DNA from 3 places in the Lysinibacillus sp. NPDC094177 genome. Region 2 is predicted to be linked to each of the others. Evidence: riboswitches for the same ligand, from Rfam matches in the RefSeq annotation. Region 2 holds a riboswitch; each other region holds the start of a gene.
What was found. Region 2 has a riboswitch for thiamine pyrophosphate ahead of thiC (phosphomethylpyrimidine synthase ThiC). Riboswitches for the same ligand answer to the same signal wherever they lie in the genome.
Positions count from the first base shown of each region.

Region 1: it holds a riboswitch for thiamine pyrophosphate, as region 2 does, so the genes downstream of both, ACQKNC_RS10500 (ABC transporter substrate-binding protein) here and thiC (phosphomethylpyrimidine synthase ThiC) in region 2, are expected to answer to the same signal.
Region 3: it holds a riboswitch for thiamine pyrophosphate, as region 2 does, so the genes downstream of both, thiM (hydroxyethylthiazole kinase) here and thiC (phosphomethylpyrimidine synthase ThiC) in region 2, are expected to answer to the same signal.

Region 1 covers NZ_JBNNTW010000005.1:138,062-142,340, forward strand. Annotated here, with positions in the region: gene ACQKNC_RS10485 (ABC transporter ATP-binding protein) at 1-671, opposite strand, end outside; gene ACQKNC_RS10490 (ABC transporter permease) at 649-1,419, opposite strand; gene ACQKNC_RS10495 (thiamine-binding protein) at 1,419-1,709, opposite strand; gene ACQKNC_RS10500 (ABC transporter substrate-binding protein) at 1,711-2,715, opposite strand; TPP riboswitch at 2,885-2,994, opposite strand; gene ACQKNC_RS10505 (TetR/AcrR family transcriptional regulator) at 3,531-4,139, shown strand; gene ACQKNC_RS10510 (MFS transporter) at 4,203-4,279, shown strand, end outside.
Region 2 covers NZ_JBNNTW010000013.1:13,330-17,608, reverse strand. Annotated here, with positions in the region: gene ACQKNC_RS18180 (AEC family transporter) at 165-1,094, shown strand; TPP riboswitch at 1,378-1,492, shown strand; gene thiC (phosphomethylpyrimidine synthase ThiC) at 1,628-3,406, shown strand; gene ACQKNC_RS18170 (catalase) at 3,685-4,279, opposite strand, start outside.
Region 3 covers NZ_JBNNTW010000008.1:75,623-79,901, reverse strand. Annotated here, with positions in the region: gene thiE (thiamine phosphate synthase) at 1-309, opposite strand, end outside; gene thiD (bifunctional hydroxymethylpyrimidine kinase/phosphomethylpyrimidine kinase) at 299-1,123, opposite strand; gene thiM (hydroxyethylthiazole kinase) at 1,123-1,878, opposite strand; TPP riboswitch at 1,967-2,065, opposite strand; gene mbcS (acyl-CoA synthetase MbcS) at 2,387-3,976, shown strand; gene sppA (signal peptide peptidase SppA) at 4,184-4,279, shown strand, end outside.

The DNA of each region.
Region 1 (4,279 bases), on a different contig from region 2:
TGTCGAATTTCTTCTTGTCGTGGCCTCGCAAAAGGTACGATAATTTCCTTTTTCATCGTCGCTGGCCGTTTCGTGAGTACGATGATACGATCGGCTAAAAAGAGAGCTTCTTCGATACTATGTGTAACGAACAATATAGATTTTCGATATTCCTCCCATATTGATAAAAGCCACGCCTGCATTTCAAGCCTTGTAAACTCATCAAGTGCAGAGAACGGCTCATCTAAGCATAAAATGGGCTTGTCACTAATAATTGCACGAATAAATGACACTCGCTGTTGCATACCGCCAGACAACTCATTTGGATACGCATTTTCAAACGCTGCAAGCCCTACTTTGTCTAACCATTCCAAGGCGCGTTCAATATTTGGTTTTTGCTGAAGCTCCTCAACGATCGTCACATTTTCTACTATCGTACGCCAAGGCAGTAAACATGGTTGCTGAGGCATATAGCCAATCGTACCTCTTTTTTGCTGGATATCTGTACCGTTTAATAAGATAGCTCCCTTATCAATAGAAGTCACACCACCAATTAATTGAAAGAGTGTGCTTTTTCCACTTCCTGAAGGGCCTATAATCGCCACAAATTCCCCGTCCTTCACTTCAAAAGATAAATTACGAATGACTGGAAGGGAATCAAATGATTTATCAATGTTTTGAATGCTGAGCATGTAAGCCTCTTCCCTTCACAACAAGCTTTTCTAATAATCGAATAGCACTAAATAATAGTAAACTTAAAAATACAATAGCAAAAATCGCTACAAACACACGATCCGTTCGAAATGATGATTGTGCCAATGTCATATAGACACCAATCCCCTTTTTCGCACCTAGCCATTCCGCAATGACAGCCCCCATTACGCTATACGTTGCCGCAATCTTAATGCCTGAAAAAATCGCAGGGTACGCATAGGGCCATTCAAGCTTCCAAAAGGTTTGTGCTTTCGTTGCCCCAATCATTTCAAAATAATGCTTGAGTTCAGGCGAGGTTTGACGAAAGCCATCCATTGCCGAAATAACGATAGGGAAAAAGCACACAAGACAAATAATAATAAGCTTTGGCAATAAACCAAAGCCAAACCAAATAACTAATAACGGTGCTAGGACGAGCACAGGGACATTCTGCGACATAATGAGAATAGGATAAAATAGCTCCCGTACAAACGCAAAACGATGTAATAATACGGCAACTGTTAGCCCACATAATATCCCGATGGCAAGACCTAGAAGTGCTAATTGAACAGTTGCAAACGCATGCGGCAAGAACGTATCATACGATTGAAAGCCTTCTTTCAAAATGGCACTCGGTGCAGGCAATAGCCATTGTGGAACATCTGCAAATCGGACAATTAGTTCCCATATGAATAAGAGGAAGACGATAAAAATTATCGTCCTCCCTTGTTTGAAAGCCTGTTTCATCACTGGTATTTCTCCGTTAGCGTATCCATTGTAATACCTGATGGCTGATATAAAATTTTCACTTGCGTAATGACATTGATAGCGCCAATCTCAATCATCTTGTCATTCATTTTTTCAATGATTTGTAGCAAAGTTGATAACTCACCCTCCATTGTAGTTTCTAGTGGATGAACTTCGTATTTAACCCCTGAAGCGTCTATAACCGCAATCGCTGCATCAACAAATGGGATCACATCTTCATATTTTTCAGTTTTCGGGATAATTTGTACACTTATTAATGAGTTTGCCATACTACTTTGTCTCCTTTTTCGGTAAAAAGTCGTTTGTAAATGCTTGTTTTGCGTTAAATTCGCCTTCTAATACTTTGTTGTCTGTCATCCATTTCGCGTAGTTTTCCCAGACAGTTAATTTTTGCTCGCCCCATTGTGAAGCGTCATCTTGATACTTATCTGCTAGCCATTCCTGACTTTTATGCACAAGGTTTTTATCTAAATCAGGTACCGCTTCTAATAAAATATCAGCCGCTTCTTTTGGATGATTTATCGCGTATTCATAGCCCTTTGCTGCAGCAGCGACAAATGCTTTTACTGTCTCTGGGTCATTCTTAATCATTTTTTCGTTTGTAGCTAGTACAGGTGTGTAATAATCTAACTGATCACTATAATCTGTTAAATATAGCATGTTTAGTTTTTCGCCACGTAGTTCTGCTTCGATCCCTGTCCACGCATAATAAATCCACGCAAAATCAATATCTTTTTTCATCATTGTGAAGAAATCCATATCACCTGCATTGACAATATCTAACTTATTAATATCTGCATTATCTTTTTGCATAAGTGATTGTAACACTGCCTTTTCAACTGGTGCACCCCAACCACCGTATGTTTTACCTTCAAAATCCTTCGGAGACTTAATGCCTTTTGATGCAATAGATGCGAAGCCAGAAGTATTATGTTGAATAATCGCTGCAACGGATACTAAAGGTACGCCCTGCACACGTGCCTGTGTAATCCCTTCCTGGTAGCTTACACCAAACTGAGCCTTACCAGACGCCACTAGTTGATCTGCACCCGTTTCGCCAGGTAATAAAATATCAACATCTAGGCCCTGTTCTTTAAAGTAGCCAAGTTTTTTAGCTACATATAAACCTGTGTGATTTGTATTCGGCGTCCAATCTAGCACGACCGATACCTTTTTTAATGCATTCGCATCGTTTTTATCCTTTGTTTCCTGTTTTTCGCTACAGCCCACTAACGTTAAAAGTGTAGCCAACAGGATAAATAACCATTTTTTCATATTTAATCCTCCCAGAAAGTAATGTGAAAGTGTACATGAATGAATGTTTTCACCAGAAGAAAGCGTAATCACAATTAGTATGTACCCAAGGTTTGCACATACTACAAAAACATAAAAAAAACGCCTAGGATTCCACCCAGACGTTTTACAATCAGTATCAAAAACTTTCTTTTTTTGAATAGATGTTCCCTACGCTGGTACGAGCCAAATCAGGTTCAAAGGGTCAGCATCTATCGGACACAATCTCAGCTGGCAACACCAGCCCCCCTACATTCTTTCCATATGAACTTTTCGTGATTATTATACCCATATCAATCCGGAATTGACAAGGGGCTGTTTATCGTTAGCGCTGAATTATTATTTCACAGCCTCATTTGTAAATCGTTCCTTAAAGAAAGCAAGGTAAAAAATCACCACTGTAATTGAGGAGGACACTGAAAAACTCTAAAATAGGATGTTTTTACAGTATTTTTTTGCATGAGGATTATTTTACTTTGCAAGGATTTAGCGCGGCGGCGTGAGACTCCTGCGGGAAAGCGAGACAGACGAGAGCCCGCACGAAGCAAAGCGTAGGAGGAGGCTCGTCGCTCGCCCGCGGAAAGCGAACGCCAGAGCGCTAAATCCTAATGATAGATTTTTATTAGAGTTTTATTGAAAAAACCACTTTTTCAGTGGCCTCGTAATTGAGGCCTCATGCTTTTAACGTAATTAATAACTAAATATACAAAAAATTCTTTCGTTATATTGACAATGGTAACAAATTACAATAAAATTTGATTGATTAATCAATCATTTGTTATGAAAGGAATGTTTAAATGAAAACTATACTTACTAATGATGAAAAAAAGAAGAGAAAAAGATCTACTATCCTAAACGCCGCCATTAAATTATATAGTGTGAATGGATTTGCCGAGACAAAAGTTGCTGACATAGCAAAAGAAGCTGGTGTTAGCTTTGGTACCGTATTTACATATTTTGATTCAAAAGAAGTACTTTATGAAGTAGCTATTTTGGAGCCATTGGAAGAAATCAAACCTTATTTTATGGAGTTAGAAGAACATTTTAAAGGTGAGCCTCTTGAAGTTGTGAAGGAAATGATAGATTGCCATATACAACTTTTTTCAACGAGAAGTGAATACTTACGTCTTATTCAGCAGATTCTTGCAAGACCTGATCGTTTCCCAAAGCTTTTTAAGGAACTAGATGATTTCGTAAAAGTATTTATACACAGTATTTATTCGGTTATTAAAGAAGGTCAAAGGCTTGGGTACTTTTATGAAGAAACACCTTCATTAATTGCTGAGTCATACTTATCCATCTTAAACGGAATGCGTTTAACATTTATTGATGAATATACAAACGTCATGCAGAAGAATATCTCGAGACAAGCTCTGAGATTATTTGGGCCAATCTCAAATAAATAAGCCACCTCCCCCTTTGCCTGACCAACACCAGTAGACAATATATTATTAAATAGGAGTGATTATATGAAATTGAGAGATATCCATCCTAACATCAAACTTCGCCTAGCCATGCAATTTCTAGGCGGCCTTATTTCTATGGC
Region 2 (4,279 bases):
CTGAGGCAGTCTTTCCTTTTGAGATATTTTCTGATAAAAGACATTGGATTAGTGTTGTGCATTTTTGAGAAAATGCCTTGTTAGGAGTGATGGGATGACGTTGAGGTGCATTGACCGAGCATAAAAACAGCACTACTATAGAAAAGGAAAGGGGGGACATCGATATGATGTATCTCGGTATGATTTTCTTCCAAATCGTAGCTCCTATTTTAGTGCTTCTAGTACTTGGTGCAGTTTTACAAAAGAAATTTCGTTTTAATTTAAAGGCGCTATCTCAGCTTATTACATATTGCTTCATGCCAGCAGCTGTTTTTGTGAATTTATATGAAACGAGTATAGAGCTGTCAGTACTTGGACAAGTTGCGTTATTTATTTTACTCTTTATCGGCAGTCAAATGGTGCTTAGCCATTTTATAGCAAAGGGACTTGGTTTAGTAAAAACAGAGGCTGCAGTGTTTAAAAATAGTGTTGTCCTTATTAATTCAGGCAACTATGGTATTCCAGTCGCGCAAATGATTTTCGTGACGCAGCCGATTGGAGTAGCGATTCAGGTCATTCTCGTGATATTTCAAAATATGACGACCTATACATACGGCTTATACAATTTAATTTCTTCAACAAAATCGGGCATGTCTATTGTGAAAGACTTCCTCAAAATGCCTATTATTCATGCACTTATTATTGGTGTAGCCATGAACTATTTTAATATCACTATTCCGCAGTTCATAAGAATTCCGGTAGATCATGTGGCAGATGGCTTTATCGCTGTGGCATTAATAACTTTAGGGGCACAACTATCACAGCTTGAAATCAAATCTATGTTCAATAAGATTGTATTCATTAGCTGTTTTACACGACTAATCATAGGGCCAGCCGTAGCATTACTTATCATTTTTACACTTGGCTTAGATGGTGTCGTGGCGCAATCGCTTTTTATAGCTAGTTCGTTCCCAACATCAAGAAATAGCTCTAGTCTGGCATTAGAATATGATGTAGAATCGGCAACTGCTGCACAAACAGTATTATTTTCAACGATTGTGAGCTGTATTACAGTGACGATTGTGATTTATGTAGCGGAGCTGTTGTTTACCTAACAAGTATAAGTTTATTAACAAAACGAGGGAATGAGTCACCCGTTGTTGATAAAAACTGAGATTGTTCTGATAAAACAAGATAATATTCCGATAAAATCTGAAATTGTTCCGATAAAATGAGCTTTTGTTCCGATAATTCTTCAAAGACATATTTTCTCGAGGGCATCCGATGAGTGCGCGCTCACGTTCTCATCTGGACGCTAACTCTTGATGATAAACCAAAAATAATCAAATCAAGCTTCCATCTCTTAGCAATATCTGCTACACTATCATCAAACTTAATAGTATTAACTAGGGGAGTCTGATGAGTCAGGCTGAGAGGGAAACGCTTAGAGGTTTCTTGACCCTTTGGACCTGATCTGGCTCATACCAGCGTGGGAAAGTTAACCATTATTGCACTCTATGTTATTTGCGATAACTATACCTTTACATTCTTAGCCGGATCCAAAATTTTCTTTGGATTCGGCTTTTGTTTTTGTTGGGGTGAGCTAGATTCGGTCCTTGTATAAATGTAAAAGGGAGCGAAGTAGTTTATGACAACAGTTAGCGACAAGAATATTACGATTATGTCAAATTTTGATGGAAGTAAAAAAGTTTATGTAGAAGGATCTCGATCAGATATTTTAGTGCCAATGCGTGAAATTGCTCTAAGCCCGACGACAGGAAGCTTTGGTGAAGAGGAAAATGCGCCAGTACGTGTTTATGATACGAGTGGCCCTTACACTGATCCTACGTATAAGGTGGATATTACGAAGGGATTGCCAGCTTTACGTAGGTCATGGATCAAAGAACGAGATGACGTTGAGGAATACGAAGGTCGCACTATCAAGCCAGAAGATAATGGATTCCGTAATGCTGATGATCCACGAATTCAAGAAAATGTTTTCCCAGATCTATCTAGAAAGCCTTTGCGTGCGAAGGAAGGTAAAAATGTAACACAGCTTCACTATGCGCGAAAGGGAATTATTACTCCAGAAATGGAATTTGTAGCAATTCGCGAAAATATGGACCCTGAATTTGTGCGCTCAGAGATTGCGGCAGGGCGTGCTATTTTGCCATCTAATATTAATCACCCTGAGGCTGAGCCAATGATTATAGGACGTAACTTCCATGTGAAAATTAACGCTAATATTGGAAATTCAGCGGTGTCATCCTCTATTGCAGAAGAGGTAGAGAAAATGACGTGGGCTACACGCTGGGGCGCTGATAACATTATGGATTTATCGACTGGTAAGCATATTCATACGACACGTGAATGGATTATCCGTAATGCTGCGGTGCCAGTAGGAACGGTGCCGATTTACCAAGCGCTAGAAAAAGTAAATGGTGTGGCAGAGGATTTAACGTGGGAAGTGTATCGTGATACGTTGATTGAGCAGGCTGAGCAAGGTGTTGATTACTTCACGATTCATGCAGGGGTACTGCTACGCTATGTGCCATTAACAGCTAATCGTGTAACAGGCATAGTGTCTCGTGGAGGCTCGATTATGGCACAGTGGTGTTTATTCCACCACCAAGAGAGCTTCTTATATACACATTTTGAAGAAATCTGTGAAATTATGAAAGCCTATGATGTTGCCTTCTCCTTAGGTGACGGTTTGCGTCCTGGTTCTATTGCAGATGCTAATGATGAGGCTCAATTTGCGGAGCTAGAAACGCTAGGGGAATTAACGCAAATTGCCTGGAGGCATGATGTACAGGTGATGGTTGAAGGACCAGGGCATGTACCAATGCATCTTATTAAAGAAAATATGGACAAGCAGTTAGAGTTGTGTAAGGAAGCTCCTTTCTATACTTTAGGGCCGCTGACAACAGATATTGCTCCTGGCTATGACCATATTACATCAGCCATTGGTGCTGCGATGATAGGGTGGTTTGGTACGGCAATGCTATGCTATGTGACACCTAAAGAGCATCTCGGCTTACCAAATCGTGAGGATGTTCGTGTAGGGGTTATTACGTATAAAATTGCTGCACACGCGGCTGATTTAGCGAAAGGGCATCCGGGAGCGCAGCAGCGAGATGATGCGCTATCTAAGGCACGCTTTGAATTTCGCTGGCGCGATCAATTCAACCTATCGCTTGATCCAGAGCGTGCAGTTGAATATCATGATGAAACATTGCCTGCAGAGGGAGCAAAAACTGCGCACTTCTGTTCAATGTGTGGACCTAAGTTTTGTAGTATGAGAATCTCACAGGATATTCGTACTTATGCAAAAGAAAAAGACTTAAATACGACTGAAGCAATCCACAAAGGTATGCAGGAGAAGGCAGAGGAATTTAAAAAGGCAGGCAGTCAAATTTATCAATAACTATTAGAGCGGGCTTGTGTCTATTAAATTAGGCACAAGCCTTATTTTGGTTCATCTCCAAAAGTGGTGGATGACATTTATTAAAAACTACCCATGTATACAAGTTGATTGGAGTGGAGGCTGGGCGACTCCTGGAAAGCGCCCAATCGGAACGGAAATCAGCCACACATTTTGATGATGAGACCTCATTTGGTCATTAAGATAAAAAAACTCCATGTGAAGTTGCCCTACGCATGGAGTAAAAAGTTGGATTTGGATATCAATATAATAATAGAAAATTAAACGTTAGTTGGTTGTTTTACGTATGGGTTTGAAAGATCCATACCTTCTAATGAAAGACCCATAGCTTTTGCTACACCTTCACCATATGCTGGATCAGCTAAATAGCAGTGAAGAATATGACGACGTTTGATGAACTCTTCAACAGACGCCATATCATTAGCAGTAGTTTCGAATAGGCGTTGTTGCTCTTCAGCAGTCATTAGGTTGAATAATTTACCTGGCTGCTCGAAGTAGTTATTGTCGTCTTCACGGAAGTCGTGGATACCTGCATGACCATCAATACGTAATTCAGGCTCTTTATAGTCTAAGTTATGCTCCCATTCGCCGTAGCTATTTGGTTCATAGCCCAAAGTTGAGCCAAGGTTGCCATCGAAACGCATAGCACCATCGCGGTGGAATGAACGGAATGGGCATTTTGGTGCGTTTACAGGAAGCATGTAGTGGTTTACACCTAAGCGGTAGCGTTGAGCATCTGCATATGCAAAGATACGACCTTGTAACATTTTGTCTGGTGAGAAGCTAACACCAGGAATAATGTTAGACGGTGCAAATGCTGCTTGCTCAACTTCCGCAAAGTAGTTGTCCGGGTTT
Region 3 (4,279 bases), on a different contig from region 2:
AATTTTTTTACGTACCATCGACACAGGAAAATCCCCTTGTCCAATATGAACACCATCCGCTCTAAGTTTTATAGCTAGCTCTACATCATCATTGATGATAAATGGAACATTATACTGATGACAGAGCTTTTGACATTTGCGAGCAAAATTTTCATAGGCTTGCCCAATAAGTGTATTTGGCCCTTTTTCACGGTATTGAAACATAGTAATTCCAGATTGCAGAGCTTTCTCTAAAACGTTTATTGGCTCATGATTTAAAACATTACTGGTACCCATAATAAAATATAACTGTAGATTGTCACGTTTCATGAATGATCACCTCACAGGAATCCTTATATTTTTGATAAGCAAAATGATTTGTTGGACCATGGCCATTACCAATAGATAAATCATAAGTTATTGCTAATTGAATAAATTTTTTAGCTTCCTCAATGGCTTCTTCTAAAGGTAATCCACGGCCAAGAAAAGCTGTTAATGCCGCAGAAAATGTGCAGCCTGTACCATGCGTATTTTTTGTTGCAATACGAGTGGACTGCATGAAAAATGACCGACCATCTTTAAAAAATACATAATCAATAGCAAAACATTTATCCTCTAAATGACCGCCTTTAATAATGACACATTGAACACCCATTTGTAATAAGACCTGAGCTGCTGCTTTAATATCTACAAAAGAATTGATTTTCCTTCCTGAAAGGGTTTCTGCTTCAGGAATGTTCGGTGTTACAATTGTTGCTAAAGGTAGTAAATAACTACGTATTGCCTCAATGGCTTCTTGCTGTAATAAGCTTTCGCCACCTTTTGCAATCATGACAGGATCTACAATAAGCGGAATATTTAATTTGGCTAAAATATGTGCAATTGATTGTATTATTTCGGAGGAAAACAGCATTCCTGTTTTAACAGCACTAATTGAAAAATCCTTGATTAGCGCTTTAAGTTGTTTCTCAATAAAGCTCACTTCAATTGGTAAGACATCTGATACGCCAAGTGTGTTCTGGGCTGTTAAAGCTGTAATAACAGACGTTCCAAATACCTTTAATTCCTGAAATGTTTTTAAATCAGCCTGTATGCCTGCACCGCCGCCACTATCTGAACCAGCAATTGTCGTTACAATATGCATCATTCTTCACCATCCTTGGAAAGGCGATGTAGTTCATTTAATACTGCAATTTGAAAATCTCCAATATATTGAGAAGAAGAAGTGGCTTGCTCTGCCACTTTTTTATAAAGCGATAATGTTTCTACCAATTGGTCAAATGGTTTATCTCCTGCAGCGAAGGAGGCACAACAAATTGCACTCAATAAGCAACCTGTTCCAGTAACTTCTGTCATTTGAGAATTGCCACCTGTAACCCATTGCTGATGTTTACCATCAGTAATAAAATCCTTTTCACCAGTCACAATAACAATACATTTGTAGAGTTGAGCTATTTTCTGTGCTTCAACTTCTAAAGATATTGAACCACTACCGCTATCTACGCCTTTTTGTTGCCAGTCTACATTAGCGATAGCCGCAAGCTCTCCAATATTACAACGAATTGCCGAAAATTTAATTTCCTTCAGTAGTCGCTGTACCGTTTGTTTCCGGTAGGTTGTTGCACCTGCTGCAACAGGATCTAAAATAACGGGAATGCCAAGAGCATTTGCTTTTTTTCCTGCAAGTAACATTGATTCTTTCATTCGCTCGTTAAGGGTACCGATATTTATCAATAAACCCGAGGCAATTGCGACCATTTCTTCAACCTCATGACTGTCATCAGCCATGACTGGAGAAGCGCCTATTGCTAATAAGCCATTTGCTTGAAAATTAGCCACAACATAATTAGTAATACAATGAATAAGTGGATTTTGTTTGCGGATAGTATGAAATACCAATTTAAGTCCTCCTTGTTGGATGGACGTAAGCGTGCAAAAAAGGCTCTTTTTCGTGTAGAAAAAACACGCAAAAGAGCCTTTCATCAGTAAATAGATGTGAATTGCTCCCTACGTCAGTATTAACTAACAGGTTCAAAGGGTCAGGTTTTACCTTCTCAACTCTAAATGAGTCCCCCTGCAATCATGCTTTTAGTTGACCAAAATGTACCATATTATTCATTCATGTTCAATAGTAAGTTTTTATAGGGAAGCGACAGCAACAAATGATTTCTGTGCGAAAGCGAAGTGATAACGAAGCGACAGCAACAAATGATTTCTGTGCGAAAGCGAAGTGATAACGAAGCGACAGCAATAATTACTCCAAGTTGAAATTAATAGAACCAAAACGTGACTGATGCCATATAGCAGAGCATGATAGTTGTCACTACTTTACTGAATTAGAGTGTATTCCATTGAAAAAGATAAAAATTGAGTTTTATAATAAGCGTAACAAAAGGGGGCATTTGCCATGAGAAGAGAAGATTTAATTGCACCAGAATGGTATAACATTTCAGAGGAAATTGAAAAATATGCTCAGGATTCTACAAAAAATGCATTATTAGTTTATAACGAAGACGAGGAAATTCAGTATATAACATATACAGCTTTACTTGAAAAGGCGAATCAGGCAGCACATGTATTTACATCTCAAGGTTTAAAAAAAGGTGATGTTATTTTAGTCATGGTACCGAGATCGGTTGAAGCGTATATTGTGTACATTGCTGCCTTAAAGGCAGGTTTAACCATTATACCTAGCTCAGAAATGCTAAGAACTAAGGATATTGAATATCGAATCAATCATGCTGATGCAAAAGGCGTCGTTGCATTTGAGCCTTATATTGAACAATTTGATAATGTAGAAAATTTACAAGAAATACAGCAATTTGTCATTGGTCATGCACATGAACCTTGGCAGCCGTTGCTTGAAAAAATGCAAAGCCAACCAACAACCTACATAAGCATTACGCCGACTAAGAGTACAGATATTGCATTTTTAGCATATACGAGTGGTACAACAGGTAATCCGAAGGCAGCGGTACATACACATAGCTGGGGTTACGCACACTTACGAACTACTGCACCAAATTGGTTAGGTGTTCAAGAAGGTGACATTGTTTGGGCTACAGCAGCGCCTGGCTGGCAAAAATGGATTTGGAGTCCGTTTCTAGCTACTTTAGGAAGTGGTGCTACAGCATTTGTTTACAAAGGACACTTTGATGCAGCAACATACCTTTCACTGCTTGAAAAATTCAATATTAATATTCTGTGTTGCACGCCAACCGAATACCGTCTTATGGCAGGGCTTGAAAATTTACATGATTTCAATTTAAGTACAATACGTCAAGCTGTGTCAGCGGGTGAACCTTTAAATAGTGAAGTGATCAAAGTATTTTCCGAGGTCTTTAATCTACAAGTACGAGATGGCTATGGACAAACAGAGAATACATTACTTGTTGGTACAATGGTAGGGATGGAGGCTAGAATGGGCTCAATGGGTAAACCTACTCCGGGTAATACTGTTGAAATTATCGATGATTTTGGAAATCCTGTTGCAATTGGAGAAGTTGGAGATATTGCTGTACACTGTGAAACACCCGCGTTATTTAAAAAATATTTAAACGATCCTGAACGTACAAATTTACAATTTAGAGGCGATTGGTATATTACTGGGGATCGTGCATATAAAGATGGAGATGGATATTTTTGGTTCGAAGGACGTGGGGATGATGTCATTATATCGTCTGGATATACGATAGGCCCATTTGAGGTAGAAGATGCTTTACTGAAGCATCCAGCAGTGAAAGAAACTGCCGTTGTCGCAAGTCCGGATGGGATTCGTGGTAATCTCGTAAAGGCATTTGTTGTGCTCTGTGACGGAGAAGTTGGTGATGAAGTACTTATTAAAAAATTACAAAACCATGTGAAAACTTTAACAGCACCTTATAAATATCCTCGTGCGATTGAGTTTGTTACTGAGCTACCAAAGACTACATCAGGCAAAATTCGTCGTGTCGAACTACGTGAGCAAGAAAAAGTCCATTACATCAATCATCATTAATTTCCTAGGAAATAATGTCGAAAATCAAAGTTCCTGCTTTTTTTATGAACTTTGATTTTTTTTTTGAGATTAGGTAATGTATTATAGGTTGAATAGGTTAAAGCAATAGTATTGGCTCATCACCGTGATAAGATCACGTTATTATTGCGATAAGTATGAAACAAATTAGGGTATCAATCGTATTACGTTATGAGGAGGCGGAATGGAATGAATGGTAAAAGGTGGGCCGCTTTAATAATTGCTGGTGTACTATTAGTATTTTCGTTAGGAATCAACACTATTTTTGCAATATTTAAATCGGAT